Regions from separate parts of the Ensifer sp. ZNC0028 genome, predicted to be linked through region 1. Evidence: riboswitches for the same ligand, from Rfam matches in the RefSeq annotation. Region 1 holds a riboswitch; each other region holds the start of a gene.

The links. A riboswitch is a leader RNA that binds a small molecule or an ion and turns the genes downstream of it on or off. The one in region 1 is predicted to bind cobalamin.
Region 2: another riboswitch for cobalamin. It lies ahead of L981_RS19165 (DUF1636 domain-containing protein); the one in region 1 lies ahead of nrdH (glutaredoxin-like protein NrdH).
Region 3: another riboswitch for cobalamin. It lies ahead of cobU (bifunctional adenosylcobinamide kinase/adenosylcobinamide-phosphate guanylyltransferase); the one in region 1 lies ahead of nrdH (glutaredoxin-like protein NrdH).

What each region holds. Positions count from the first base shown of each region.
Region 1 is NZ_JTLA01000107.1:25,320-29,984, forward strand. Features, by position in the region: gene nrdE (class 1b ribonucleoside-diphosphate reductase subunit alpha) at 110-2,263, opposite strand; gene nrdI (class Ib ribonucleoside-diphosphate reductase assembly flavoprotein NrdI) at 2,233-2,649, opposite strand; gene nrdH (glutaredoxin-like protein NrdH) at 2,661-2,882, opposite strand; cobalamin riboswitch at 3,273-3,500, opposite strand; gene L981_RS24830 (acyl-CoA thioesterase) at 3,653-4,459, opposite strand; gene metE (5-methyltetrahydropteroyltriglutamate--homocysteine S-methyltransferase) at 4,456-4,665, opposite strand, start outside.
Region 2 is NZ_JTLA01000084.1:10,301-14,965, reverse strand. Features, by position in the region: gene L981_RS19180 (iron ABC transporter permease) at 1-415, opposite strand, end outside; gene L981_RS19175 (ABC transporter substrate-binding protein) at 419-1,372, opposite strand; gene L981_RS19170 (ABC transporter ATP-binding protein) at 1,369-2,172, opposite strand; gene L981_RS19165 (DUF1636 domain-containing protein) at 2,195-2,608, opposite strand; cobalamin riboswitch at 2,713-2,929, opposite strand; gene L981_RS19160 (RidA family protein) at 3,114-3,590, opposite strand; gene aspT (aspartate-alanine antiporter) at 4,077-4,665, shown strand, end outside.
Region 3 is NZ_JTLA01000063.1:34,203-38,867, reverse strand. Features, by position in the region: gene L981_RS14850 (MFS transporter) at 1-950, shown strand, start outside; cobalamin riboswitch at 1,243-1,699, shown strand; gene cobU (bifunctional adenosylcobinamide kinase/adenosylcobinamide-phosphate guanylyltransferase) at 1,834-2,358, shown strand; gene cobW (cobalamin biosynthesis protein CobW) at 2,362-3,426, shown strand; gene cobN (cobaltochelatase subunit CobN) at 3,530-4,665, shown strand, end outside.

The DNA of each region.
Region 1 (4,665 bases):
GACGAGCCGCACCGTCCTAACGCATCCATCAGCGTTTCGTGGGGCACGTCCCCTCTCCCCGCGAGCGGGGAGAGGGCTAGGGTGAGGGGCACTTGATGGGAACGCGGCGTTAAAGCGCGCAGGAAACGCAGCCTTGGACCTGCGTGCCCTCGAGCGCCATCTGGCGAAGGCGGATGTAGTAGATGGTCTTGATGCCCTTCTTCCAGGCGTGGATCTGGGCGCGGTTGATGTCGCGGGTCGTCGCCGTGTCGCGGAAGAACAGCGTCAGCGACAGGCCCTGGTCGACGTGCTGGGTGGCCGCCGCATAGGTGTCGATGATCTTCTCCGGGCCGATCTCGTAGGCGTCCTGGTAGTATTCGAGATTGTCGTTGGTCATGAAGGCGGCCGGGTAGTAGACGCGGCCGATCTTGCCTTCCTTGCGGATCTCGATCTTCGAGACGATCGGGTGGATCGAGGAGGTCGAGTGGTTGATGTAGGAGATCGAGCCCGTCGGCGGCACGGCCTGGAGGTTCTGGTTGTAGAGACCTCCTTCCATCACTGCCCGTTTCAGTTCCAACCAGTCTTCCTGGGTCGGGATGACAATGCCGGCTTCCTCGAACAGCGCCTTCACCTTTTCGGTCGCCGGCAGCCATTCGGCCTGGGTGTATTTGTCGAAATAGTCGCCAGAGGCGTATTTCGAGTTTTCGAAGCCTGCGAAGCTCTTGCCCTTTTCGACCGCCAGCCGGTTCGATGCGCGGATCGCGTGGTAGGTCACCGTGTAGAAATAGATGTTGGTGAAATCGATGCCTTCCTCGGAGCCGTAATAGATGCGCTCGCGGGCGAGATAGCCGTGCAGGTTCATCTGCCCGAGGCCGATCGCGTGGCTGTCGTCGTTGCCTTTCTCGATCGAAGGTACGGACGAGATGTGGCTCATTTCGGAGACGGCTGTCAGTGCGCGGATCGAGGTCTCGATCGTCTGGCCGAAATCCGGGCTGTCCATGGCAGCGGCGATGTTCAGCGAGCCGAGGTTGCAGGAGATGTCCTTGCCCATGTGCTTGTAGGAGAGGTCGTCGTTGAATTCGCTCGCCTCGCTAACCTGCAGGATCTCCGAGCAGAGGTTGCTCATGGTGATACGGCCGGCAATCGGGTTTGCCCGGTTCACCGTGTCCTCGAACATGATGTAGGGATAACCGCTCTCGAACTGGATCTCGGCGATGATCTGGAAGAAGTCGCGCGCCTTGATCTTGCGCTTGCGGATGCGGGCATCCTCCACCATCTCGCGATACTTCTCCGTCACCGAGATTTCGGTGAGCGGCACGCCATAGACCTGCTGCACGTCATAGGGCGAGAACAGGTACATGTCCTCGTTGTTGCGAGCGAGCTCGAAGGTGATGTCGGGGATGACGACGCCGAGCGACAGCGTCTTGATGCGGATCTTCTCGTCGGCATTTTCGCGCTTGGTATCGAGGAAGCGCATGATGTCGGGGTGGTGGGCATGCAGGTAGACCGCGCCCGCGCCCTGGCGCGCGCCGAGCTGGTTGGCGTAGGAGAACGAGTCTTCCAGCAACTTCATGACCGGGATGACCCCGGAGGACTGGTTCTCGATCTGCTTGATCGGCGCGCCCATCTCGCGGATGTTGGTGAGTGACAGCGCCACGCCACCGCCGCGCTTGGAAAGCTGCAGCGCCGAATTGATGGCGCGGCCGATGCTCTCCATGTTGTCCTCGATCCTCAGCAGAAAGCAGGAGACGAGCTCGCCACGGCTCTTCTTGCCGGCATTGAGGAAGGTCGGCGTCGCCGGCTGGAAACGGCCGGAAATGATCTCGTCGACGAGATCGCGGGCAAGCGCCTCGTTGCCGCGCGCCAAGGCCATCGCCACCATGCAGACGCGGTCTTCGTAGCGTTCCAGGTAGCGCTTTCCGTCGAAGGTTTTGAGCGTATAGGACGTGTAGTATTTGAAGGCGCCGAGGAAGGTCGGGAAACGGAACTTCTTCGAATAGGCGTGGTCGTAGAGATCGCGCACGAAGTTGAATGAATACTGGTCCAGCACTTCCTGCTCGTAATAGCCTTCGGTCACCAGATAATCGAGCTTTTCCCGCAGGTTATGGAAGAAGACCGTGTTCTGGTTGACGTGCTGGAGGAAGTACTGTTTAGCCGCCTGCCGGTCCTTGTCGAGCTGGATCTTCCCCTCCTCATCGTAGAGGTTCAGCATCGCGTTCAGCGCGTGGTAATCCAGCGCCGCTTCCGTCGCCTTCAGGGGGCGTTCGAGTGTTGTGACGTCCAAAATCGTTCCATCCCGTTTTTGACATTGGCGACGTCCTCGTCGGTTCCGAGCAGCTCGAACCTGTAGAGATAGGGTACCCGGCACTTGGCCGAGATCACGTCGCCGGCGATCCCGTAGGTCGCGCCGAAATTGCTGTTGCCCGCAGCAATCACGCCGCGGATGTGAGAGCGGTTGCCCGTATCGTTCAAGAAACGGATCACTTGTTTCGGCACGGCACCCCGGCCGTCGTCGCCGCAATAGGTCGGCACGACGAGCACGTAGGGCTCCGTGACTGTAAGCGTGTCCTTACCTTCCCTGAGCGGTATGCGGGCCGCGCGAAGGCCGAGCTTTTCGACGAAGCGATGAGTGTTTTCCGAGCGGCTGGAAAAATAGACGATCAGGCCCATCGCTTCGTTCCTCAGGCGAGCGCGCCGATCATGTCCGGCCGGAAGCCGGCCCAATGCTGCTCGCCGGCGATGACCACGGGGACCTGGCGGTAGCCGAGGTCCTGCACCAGCGCGAAGGCGTCCGCATCCTCGGAGATGTCGACGATCCTGTAGTCGATGCCCTGGCGATCGAGCGCGCGGGTGGTGGCGGTGCATTGCACGCAGGCGGGCTTGCTGTAGACGGTGACGGACATGGGTTCCTCGTGAATGAAACTGAAAATTGGGCGCAAGAGGTCGTCGGCGCGCGCGGACGCGAACCGTGGGCTTGGCGATAGGGCACGAAACATCGCTCCCCGGTCGCCTCGACCGGAGTGGATGTCGGCAAGCTGGTCCATGTGCAGCTACGCGACCTGGCCGGCTCGTTCTGGTCGGGCGCTCCGGAATTTCCGCGGATGCGGGCTCTCAGGGCGCGGCCTTTCGATCAGGCGCGCAACAATGCGCACCCGTCCGCAGAAGGTGGATCTGAACTGGAAGAAACTGACATGACTTCACCCCGAAGCTTTCGACAGGCTGCCGGGGAGATGTCGAGACGATCGGGCAGGCTCATCCTGCCACGCACTCAACCCCTCCGGACACCCCGCCCGTGGACGTTTATTGCTCGAGGCAGGTCTCCTGGCTTACGGGTCAAAGCTTCCATCCCGACCTTCCCGAGGCCTCATGCCTCAGTGGTCCAATTCCGGACAGTCGCTCGCCGTCTACAGTTGCGGGGGCAGCTACGGCATAGCCTGAGCGGAAAACCCGCCGGCGCACCGTATTCCCGTCTTAGCTCCCAATCCTTGCGAATCGGAAGAACCTCGAACACTACATATAGTAGTTCATCGCAAATCTGCGTCAATAGGTTCTATATGCTGAAGGCGGGGGGTGCAGAGGTCTTTTCTTTTTCGGTGTGGATAACGGGGAGTAAATGGCGGCGCGCAATCAATCCTGTGGATCGAGGGCGCCATGAGCGGCGCCCCCGGCTTGCTCAGGCGGCGAAGGCCGCAACCGGGCGGTTGCGGCTGTCGACGGCCACCATCACGAAAGTCCCGGTGACGGTCAGCACGCGCACGCCGCTGAGCAGTTCTTCCGACCAGAGCTCGACCTCTATCGTTGTGGAACTGCGTCCGGTCCGGGTGACGCGCGCCAGCGTGTCGACGATCGTTCCGGCGGCGACACGCCGCTTGAAATCGCTACTGCAGGAGGCGAGCACCATCGCTTTGCCGGTCAGTCGGGTCGCGGCGACGAAGGCCGCCTTCGTCATCTGGGCGAGTGCATCGCCGCCGAAGAGCGCGCCGGCGCTGTTGGTCTGGCCCGGAAAAACGATGTCGGTCATGCCGACGAAATCCGCCGCGGGCACCACCGCCTCGGGCACCACCGGCGCGGGCTCGGCGAGCGGCGGAAGGCGCCAGTCGGCACCTTTGTCCTGCGGCATCCCAACCATGGTGAACCGTCCGCGTGAGCAAAGATCGCGGCCGCCGGTCGCAAGGTTTTCGGCCACCATCTCGACGTCGACGACCATCGAGCGTCGCCCGACGCGCACCGGGCGGCCAGAGAAACTGACGATCTGGCCGATGCGGGCGGGTGCGCGAAAATCGATCCGGTCGCAGGAGGCGGTGACGAAGGGTATGCGGCCGTGGCGGGTGGCAACGATGAAGGCGATCCTGTCCATCAGCGCCAATGCGGCACCCCCAAAGAGGGTGCCGTGATGATTGGTGTCGCCGGGAAAGACGATATCGACGAGGGTCTGTGGCGCCGGGGTTTCCCCCGACGCCGCTTCCGTGTGGCCCGTCATGCGCGAAGCGCCTTGTAGGGATCATCCGCGAAGGCCTGGCGCAGGGCGCGCGCCGCCGCCACCATGTTGACAAGTGCTGGCCGGGTTTCCTCCCAGCGCCGGGTCTTCAGCCCGCAATCCGGGTTGACCCAGATCTGCGCCGGCGTCAGCCCCTCGGTCGCGCGCTCGATGAGGTGCACCATTTCATCCACCGCCGGTACGCGCGG
Region 2 (4,665 bases), on a different contig from region 1:
TCATGCCGGTGTGCAGCAGCGCCACGATCGCGCCGAGCGCGCCACCGGAGGAAACGCCGAGCAGATGCGGATCGGCGAGCGGATTGCGCGTGACCGCCTGCAGCACGGCGCCCGTCAGCCCCAGCCCAGCCCCGACGACGCCTGCCAGCATCACCCGCGGCAGGCGCACGTCCCAGACGATGCTCTCGCGGCCCGCCGACCAGAAGACCTCGACGCTACCGGGCGAGATCTTGCTGGCGATGATCGACCAGACGGTCGCAACCGGGATCTGCGCCGAGCCGAGCGATACGGCGGCCGTCACCGTCAGGAGAAGCAGCAGCAGGCCGGCGGCAAGGCCGAAACCGCTGCGGGCCACCCGTTGAGACGCGGCACGCGAAACCGCAACGGTGTCAGCCGACGTATCCTCAGCCAGCATCGGTTACAGGCCTTCGCCGTGAAAGGTCTTGGCGAGACGGGCGATGGCGTCGATGTTGCGCGGCCCCGGCGTCGCCTCGACATAGTCGAGCACGACGAAGCGATCGTTCCTGACGGCATCGACATTCTTGAATGCCGGATTGGTCTTCATGAAGGCGATCTTGTCCTCGGCCTTCACCTCGCCGTAGTTGACGATGACGACCACTTCCGGATTGCGCTCGATCACCGGCTCCCAGGAGATCTCCACCCAGCTCTTGTCGACATCATCCATGATGTTGGCGCCGCCGGCGGCCTCGATCATCGCCGTCGGAATGCCGAAGCGGCCGGACGTGAAGGGCTTCTCCTCGCCCGAATCATAGACGAAGACCCGTGTCGGCTTTGCCTTGCCGGCGTTCGCCTTGGTGATCTCGGCAAGCTGGCGGCGGTAGCCGTCAACCAGCGTCTCGGCGCGATCCTCGACGCCGAAAATGCGGCCGAGATTGAGAAGATCGACGAACATGTCGTCCATCGTTGGCTTTGCCTTGGCCATCACGTGGATGCAGGATTCGGTCAGCTCGTAGACGCCGATCTTGAAGGGCGCCAAGGTTTCGGGCGTGACCTCGCCGCCGACCTTCATGCCGTAGTTCCAGCCGGCAAAGAAGAAGTCGGCGTCGGCGTTGAGCAGCACTTCCTTGGTCGGATACTTCTCCGAAAGCTCCGGCAGTTCCTTGACGCCTTCGCGCAGCTTCTCGTCCAGCGTCTTCCAGCCGGAAACGCCGGTATAGCCGACCATGCGGTCCTGCAGCCGCAACGCCAGCATCATCTCCACCAAGTTGACGTCGTTGGCGATCGCGCGTTTCGGCGCCGCGTCGAAGGTCACCTCTCGGTTGCAGCTCTTGACCGTGACCGGATAGGCGAGCGCCGGGGTTGCGGCGGCCAGCACGAAAAGAAGGAAAAATGGGGCAATATTGATCTTCATGAAATAGATCCCTGTCGAGGAAGTGAAAAGGAAAAGCGGGCGCCGCCGGCGGCGGCATTGTGAACGGTGGCAGTGACGCCGAAGGCGGCCGAAAGTTCGCCGGGGCTGAGCACCTCTTCGGGCGTGCCGAACGCCGTCAGCCGCCCGGCGGTCAGGATCGCGACGTCGGTCGCAAACTCGGCGGCGAGATTGATGTCGTGCAGCGTTGAGACGATCGTCAGCTTCAGCGTCTGCAGCAACTCGAGGATTTCGAGCTGGTGGCGGATGTCGAGATGGTTGGTCGGCTCGTCGAGAATGATGATGCGCGGCTCCTGCGCCAGCGCGCGGGCGATCAGCACCCGCTGCTTCTCACCGCCCGAAAGCGTGGCGAACTGGCGACCGGCAAGATGCGCGAGATCGAGATGCGCGAGTGCATGCTGCACCCGATCGCGGTCGAAATCGCTCCAGCCGCTCAAGCCTTCCCGCCGCGGAATGCGCCCCATCATCACGACGTCGCGCACGCTGAAGGGAAAGTCGCCGGGCATTTCCTGCAGGACGACGGCGATCGTCCTTGCCGCCTCGCGCGCCGAGATCGACCACAGATCGATGCCATCGACCGAAACACGGCCGGCATTCGGCTGCACCGCCCGGTAGAGGCAGCGCAGAAGCGAGGTCTTGCCGGCACCGTTCGGCCCGAGGATCGCAAGCCGGCTGCCCGCCGCGATCGAAAAGCCGATGTCCTTGACCAGCGTCAGCCCCGCGCGTGGCCCCCAGTGAAGGCCCTCGACCTTGAGTGCCGCTCCCGTTGCCGTGCAGCTCATGGGTTGATCCCTCCCTGCGCCGTCATTGGAAGTGCCCGCCGAGGTCTTCGGAAACGAGCATCGCTGCGGGGATGCGGGCAAGCGTCTTGCCTTTCAACCCGCGTGGCCGCTCGGCCGCCCGCGTCATGCCATCGCCACGCTCGGCATAGGTTGTGGCAAAGCGTACGAGATCGTCGATGTCTTCGTCCGGCGAGACGTCGCCGAAGAGATAGGTTGCCTTTCCCGTCGCCTGGAAGGCGATGGTGCAGGGCCGCGTGCAGGCCGCCATGCACACCGTGCCGGCAATCGAGAAGTCACGATCGAGCGGTGCGCCGAGTGCAGCGATGCTGCCGTTCAGCCGCTTGATCAGCTCGGCGCCGGGCGCGCAGGGGCCACCGGTGAAGCGGCAATCGGTGCAGACCGTTATCTTGTGCTGTCGGAAATTCGGCTCAGCCATTCCTGCCCTCCGCCGGACTGACGGCAAGAGATGGCGAAACGGCAGAAGGACGGATAGCCGTCGTGCGAAAGCCAGTTCTTTTCCATCGGAACACCCCGTCCGTTGTGGTTGATCGGTTCGATGGCAGGTCTCCTGGCTCGCGGGTCGTGGCGCATCCACGTCTTCCCGGCTGATCGCCAGTGACATGGTGTGAATGCGCTTTCCGCTCACAGTTGCGGGGGCAGCCACGGTCTCGGCCCCATCAGGGTCGTCCGTTCCGTGTTCCCTTTTCAGCCGCCTCCGCATTGTCGCGGACGCAGCACCATCACCGCCTTCCTCGCATGAATCGGCGGGGGAGACAACCGCACGGCACAGGCGGGAAGGATCTATCAACATGCGGCGTATCGTCATGCGCAGTTTGTTATTAAATAACATTACGTCGCGCAAGCCGAAAATTGAGCGTCGGACACGATCCGACGCCCTACAGCCAAAATCCGCCTCACGACCGACAGGCAGCCGTGTCGCCTCAGAACTCCGGCGGAAAGAGCTCGGCCGTCAGCGTCACCGCCACCGCGGCGTTGCCCGGCAGGTTGCGCACGCCGCAGACGGAGCGGATATGGCCGGCCCTTTCGCCAAAGGCGGCAGCCAGAAACTCGGAGGCCCCGTCGAGCACCTTCGGGTGGTCGAGGAAATCCTCGGTGCAGGCGACATGCCCCTCCAACCGGACGATCTGGCGAATGCGCTCGAAACGGCCGAGATGTTCGTGGATCTGCGCCAGCGCATTGAGCACAGCCAGCTCGGCCGCCTTGCGCCCCTCGTCGATCGTCACGTCGCGCCCGAGCAGCCCCGTGTGCACGAAGCGCCCGTCGAGCAGCGGCCCCTGCATCGAGACATGAAGCATCTCGCCCGCCTCGATCACCGCGCGATAGGCGCCGAGCGGCTTCGGCGGCGTTGGAAGCTGAACGCCAAGCGCCCCCAGCCTACGGATAACCTCATCCATCATTGCTCCCCCTCCTCGTCACCTTACGAACCGGCCGCGCTTGCGGAGACGATGCCGCTTTTCATCTCGACCTTCGAAGTTCTGTCGCCCCTATCGCAAGCAGAAAGGCCCATCGTTCCTTGCGCCTCCAGCCGTATGTTCAAGCATAGCCAAGAGAAAACGCCTCATGCCTCACGTTGCGAGATAACATTACGAATTACAACACCAGAGTTGAAGTGCCGGCGCGATACTGTCGCGCGCATCCGTGTTTCGATCGCATGCGGCGGACGCATCGCGGCGTCCGCCAGGCGCGCACCCAAGTAAAACCGCTCAAATGTAACATACGTTACGCTCACGTAACCCTATGCCGGTTGAGAATTTCGACGACCGAAGCGACAATTGCCGGGATTAAGATTGGGCATCGACAAGATCCGAAAACAAGCTCAACTTAGCCGCGCAGATCCCGAAATGAAGTGATGGCAACTCAACTTTCTGAAGGGAATAGCAGCAGTGAATCCCATCGATTTTTTCGTCGACACGCTTCGGACCTATCCACCCGTCGCCGTCTTCCTCGCGCTTGGCATCGGTTTCCTCATCGGTCCGATCAAGGTCGCGGGGTTCAACCTTGGAAATGTCACCGCCACGCTTCTGGCCGGCGTTCTCATCGGGCAGCTTGGCATCCAGGTTTCCGGTGACCTCAAATCCACCCTGTTCCTGATCTTCCTCTTCGCCGTCGGCTACGGCGTCGGGCCGCAATTCGTGCGGGGGCTTAGCACCGACGGACCGAAACAGATCGCCTTTGCGCTCTCCGTGCTGGTGCTCTGCCTGATCGTTCCCTATCTCTGCGCGCTGATTGCCGGGCTGCCGCTCGGCTATGGCGCCGGCATGTATGCCGGTTCGCAGACGATCTCGGCTGCGATCGGCGTTGCGACCGACCAGATCAATTCGCTCGGGCTGACGCCGGAACAGGCCAAGACCTTTGCCGACCAGATCCCGATCGCCTATGCGGTGACCTATATCTGGGGCACGATCGGCTCGGCGATCATTCTCGCCCAGCTCGGGCCAAGGCTGCTCGGCATCGATCTGCCGGCCGCCTGCA
Region 3 (4,665 bases), on a different contig from region 1:
TCGGGTCGCGGCGAACTCTTTGTGTGTTCGTCGGGTTTCACACCCTGTCCTATGTGGCGGTGGTCTTCGCGCTCGTTCATCAGTTGCCGGCCGCCTATCTTCTCTTGGCTGCCGCGGCCCTGGGTGCGACGACGCCGCCATCGGGGTCCGTCGTCCGGGCCAGCTGGCCGCATCTCGTGCCCGAGAGCAATCTATCAAGTGCCTACGCGCTCGATACAGTCATCAACTCGAGCACCTTCATACTCGGGCCCATCCTGGTCGGTGCCTTGCTCTATGTGATGCCGCCAAACATGATCGTGGGGTCGTGCGCTGTCGCAAAGGTCATTGGCGACATGCTGATCGCCAACAGTCCCGTGGCAAGGAAGGCCACCGAGCGTCGTCCGCGAAGGCTGTTTTCCGTCCTCGCCAACGCTCCGCTGGCGCTGCTTCTGGCGATCGTCGCCCTCGACACCTTTACGATTGGTGCCATGCAGATTGGCGCGGTGGCGAGCGTCACGGCCACCCTGGCAGGTGTTCTTCTCGGTGGATTTGCTGCCGGCGAGGTTTTCGGCGGCATTTTCTATGGCGCGCTGCGCGCGCAACCTTCGGTGAAGCGCGGCATGATTGCCTTTCACCTGGTGACGGCCTGCTTTTTCATCTTGATGAGCATGACCTCAAACCATTGGCTTCTGTTGCTGCTCTATCTCGGTGCCGGGGTTTTCAGCGGAGCCCGGGATGCGCTCGGCCAGCTCGCTGTCGGGCTGAGTGCCCGACCGGAGGATCGAACCGAGGCGTTTGGCTGGCTTACCAGCTTTATGTGGGCCGGCTACGGGCTCGGCACGCTTCTGTCCGGGAGCCTCGGTGAAGGCTGGGGGGCGAGCGCCATTTATCTGGCCGCAGCCGCAGTCTCGACCACGGCGGTGATCGCGACGTGCCGGCTGAAAATCGTCAATCCTCAACCGAAAGAGTAGCGCTCCTGTGGGGTCGATTACCGCACGGTCCACAGAACCATGCGGTGAATTGATCATCATCCCGGCGAATTTGCCTCGGAACAGAGGTGCGCCAGAGCTTGAGGGCGCATTGGCGCATTCTGATAGCGATTTGGCACAAAATGAGAGTGAGCCACGGGTGGAAGGCAGGCGGATGCATTGCCGTTCTTGGCGGGCCGCGGCCGTCCGTTCACGGCTCGACAAATCGTCGCGTGGCGCAACTCGGCCGGGGAGGCGTCGCATGCGTCGATTGACTTTGCGCGGTCCGGTTCCTAATCATCGGCTGTTGGATGGTTCCTCCTTGTCGTGGCGACACGGGGGAATAATTGGGAATGTGACGGATGGACCCAAATCGGGCATCCTTATCGCAGCCGACCCCGCGACTGTAGAACGGTCAGGGTTCGCCATCGGGTTTGGTGCCGGGCTGTCGGCCGGTTGCATGGGCAGCCGGGGCAGGTCGGGGATCAAGCCGGAAAAGCCACTGGCGTGGCATCGTGATCAGCCGGGTTGGACGCCTCTTCTTCTACGAATCGTCCGCCTTTCACGAAGCCGCCCGCAGCGCCTGCGCGTCGGAGATGACGTGCAAAAGGTTCGCTGTCGGAAAAAAACGCCGGGAAGGTGAGGCGGGCCGCTCGGGTCCTGACATCGGAACCTTGCCCGTTAAGGGCGAGGCGATGTTTGGCCCCGTGACGCCGTGAGCCAGGAGACCTGCCATCCGACATGGGCATTCCGCCCGAGGGGACGTTTGTCTCCAACGCCATCACGGAGGTTGTTTTGGCTCGCAGATGTTTTCAAGAACGCGCCCGCGGCGCGCCCGACGGCCGTTGCCGCCTTCCGCTGATCTCGGCGTGTTGAGGCGGCGACGATGAGCAGTCTCAGCGCCGGACCCGTGCTGGTCCTCGGCGGCGCCCGTTCCGGCAAATCGAGCTTCTCCGAGAGGCTCGCCGAAGCGTCCGGCCTCACCAGACATTATGTCGCCACGGGACGCGCCTGGGACGACGAAATGCGCGCGCGCATCGACCACCACCGGATAAGCCGCGGCGAAGGCTGGACGACGCATGAGGAGCCGGTCGATCTCGTCGGCGTGCTCAGCCGCGTCGACAATCCTGCCAACGTGGTCCTGATCGACTGCCTGACGCTGTGGCTCACCAATCTCATGCTCGAAGAGCGCGACATCGCGACGGAGTTCGCCGCCCTTGCCGCGTATCTGCCCGAGGCGCAGGCGCGTCTCGTATTCGTTTCCAACGAGGTCGGCCTCGGCATCGTGCCCGAGAACCGCATGGCCCGCGAGTTTCGCGACCATGCCGGCCGGCTTCACCAGATCGTTGCGGAGAAATCCGCTGAAGTTTACTTTGTCGCGGCCGGTTTGCCGCTGAAAATGAAGGGTTGAAAAATGACCACTGCGAGAGCCAACCAGGGCAAGATCCCGGCGACCGTCATCACCGGCTTCCTTGGCGCCGGCAAGACCACGATGATCCGCAACCTTTTGCAGAACGCCGACGGCAAGCGCATCGCGCTGATCATCAACGAGTTCGGCGATCTCGGCGTCGATGGCGACGTGCTCAAGGGCTGCGGTGCGGAGGCCTGCACCGAGGACGACATCATCGAGCTCACCAATGGCTGCATCTGCTGCACGGTTGCCGATGATTTTATCCCGACCATGACCAAGCTGCTCGAGCGCGAGAACCGTCCCGATCACATCATCATCGAAACCTCGGGTCTCGCTTTGCCGCAGCCGCTGATCGCCGCCTTCAACTGGCCGGATATCCGCAGCGAAGTGACCGTCGATGGCGTCGTCACCGTGGTCGACAGTGCGGCCGTTGCCGCCGGCCGCTTTGCCGACGACCACGACAAGGTCGATGCGCTGCGCGTCGAGGACGACAATCTCGATCACGAAAGCCCGATCGAGGAACTGTTCGAGGACCAGCTGACCGCTGCCGATCTCATCGTGCTGAACAAGACCGACCTTATCGACGCTTCCGGCCTCAAGGCCGTGCGCGACGAGGTGTCTTCGCGCACCAGCCGCAAGCCTGCGATGATCGAGGCGAAGAACGGCGAAGTTGCCGCCGCCATCCTGCTCGGCCTCGGCGTCGGCACGGAAAGCGATATCGCCAACCGCAAGTCGCACCACGAGATGGAGCACGAAGCAGGCGAAGAGCACGACCACGACGAGTTCGACAGCTTTGTCGTCGAGCTCGGTTCGATCGCCGATCCCTCGGCCTTCATCGACCGGCTGAAGGGCGTGATTGCCGAGCATGACGTGCTGCGCCTCAAGGGCTTTGCCGACGTCCCCGGCAAGCCGATGCGCCTCCTGATCCAGGCGGTCGGCGCCCGCGTCGACCAGTATTATGATCGTGCCTGGGCTGCTGGCGAAAAGCGCGGCACGCGCCTCGTCGTCATCGGCCTGCACGACATGGACGAGGCAGCGGTGCGCGCTGCGATCACCGCGCTGGTCTAGATCGTTCCTTGAATGAAATGATCTAACGCATTGAAATGATGCAGTTCCGGATGGAAAACGCTCTTAGCGTTTTCGTTCGGAATTGCCCGAACGGACAAGACGAATGCATCTGCTTCTCGCCCAGAAAGGAACGATCGCCGACGGTAACGAAGCGATCGACCTTGGGCAAACGCCGGCCGATATCCTTTTCCTCTCGGCCGCCGACACCGAGCTCTCCTCGATCGCCGCAGCCCACGGCCGCCGCGACGGGGGCCTGAGCCTGCGCATCGCCAGCCTCATGAGCCTGATGCACCCGATGTCGGTCGATACCTATGTCGAGCGCACGGCGCGCCATGCGAAGCTGATCGTCGTCCGTCCGCTCGGTGGCGCCAGCTATTTCCGCTATCTGCTGGAAGCTCTGCATGCGGCTGCCGTCACTCACCGTTTCCAGATCGCGGTGCTGCCGGGCGACGACAAGCCGGATCCGGGGCTTGAGCCTTTCTCCACCGTCGCAGCCGACGACCGCCAGCGCCTCTGGGCCTATTTTACCGAAGGCGGCGCCGACAATGCCGGCCTCTTCCTCGACTATGCCGCGGCGCTGGTCACCGGTGCCGAGAAGCCGCAGCCAGCCAAGCCGCTGCTGAAGGCCGGAATCTGGTGGCCGGGTAAGGGCGTGATCGGGGTTTCGGAGTGGTTGGCGTATATTCAGCAAGGTTGCGGGCAAATGGTAGCGGGGGAGGGATTCGAACCCCCGACAGTCGCAATTTGCTTTTACCGCGCCCTCGTCCAGAGCGGCGAGACACGGCCGGTCGAGGCGCTGATCGACGCGTTAGCGAAACAAGGTGTCCGCGCGCTGCCGGTCTTCGTCTCCAGCCTCAAGGATGCGGTTTCCGTCGGCACGCTGCAAGCGATCTTTGCTGAAGCTGCACCCGACGTGGTGATGAACGCCACCGGTTTTGCCGTCTCGTCGCCAGGGGCCGATCGCCAGCCGACCGTGCTGGAATCGACCGGTGCGCCTGTCCTGCAGGTGATCTTCTCCGGCTCGTCGCGGGCGCAATGGGAGACGTCGCCGCAGGGGTTGATGGCGCGCGATCTCGCCATGAACGTCGCGCTGCCGGAAGTCGACGGCCGTATTCTTGCCCGCGCGGTTTCGTTCAAGGCGGCGTCGATCTACGACGCCAAGGTCGAGGCCAATATCGTCGGGCACGAGCCGCTCGAAGACCGGGTGCGCTTTGCCGCTGACCTTGCGGTCAACTGGGC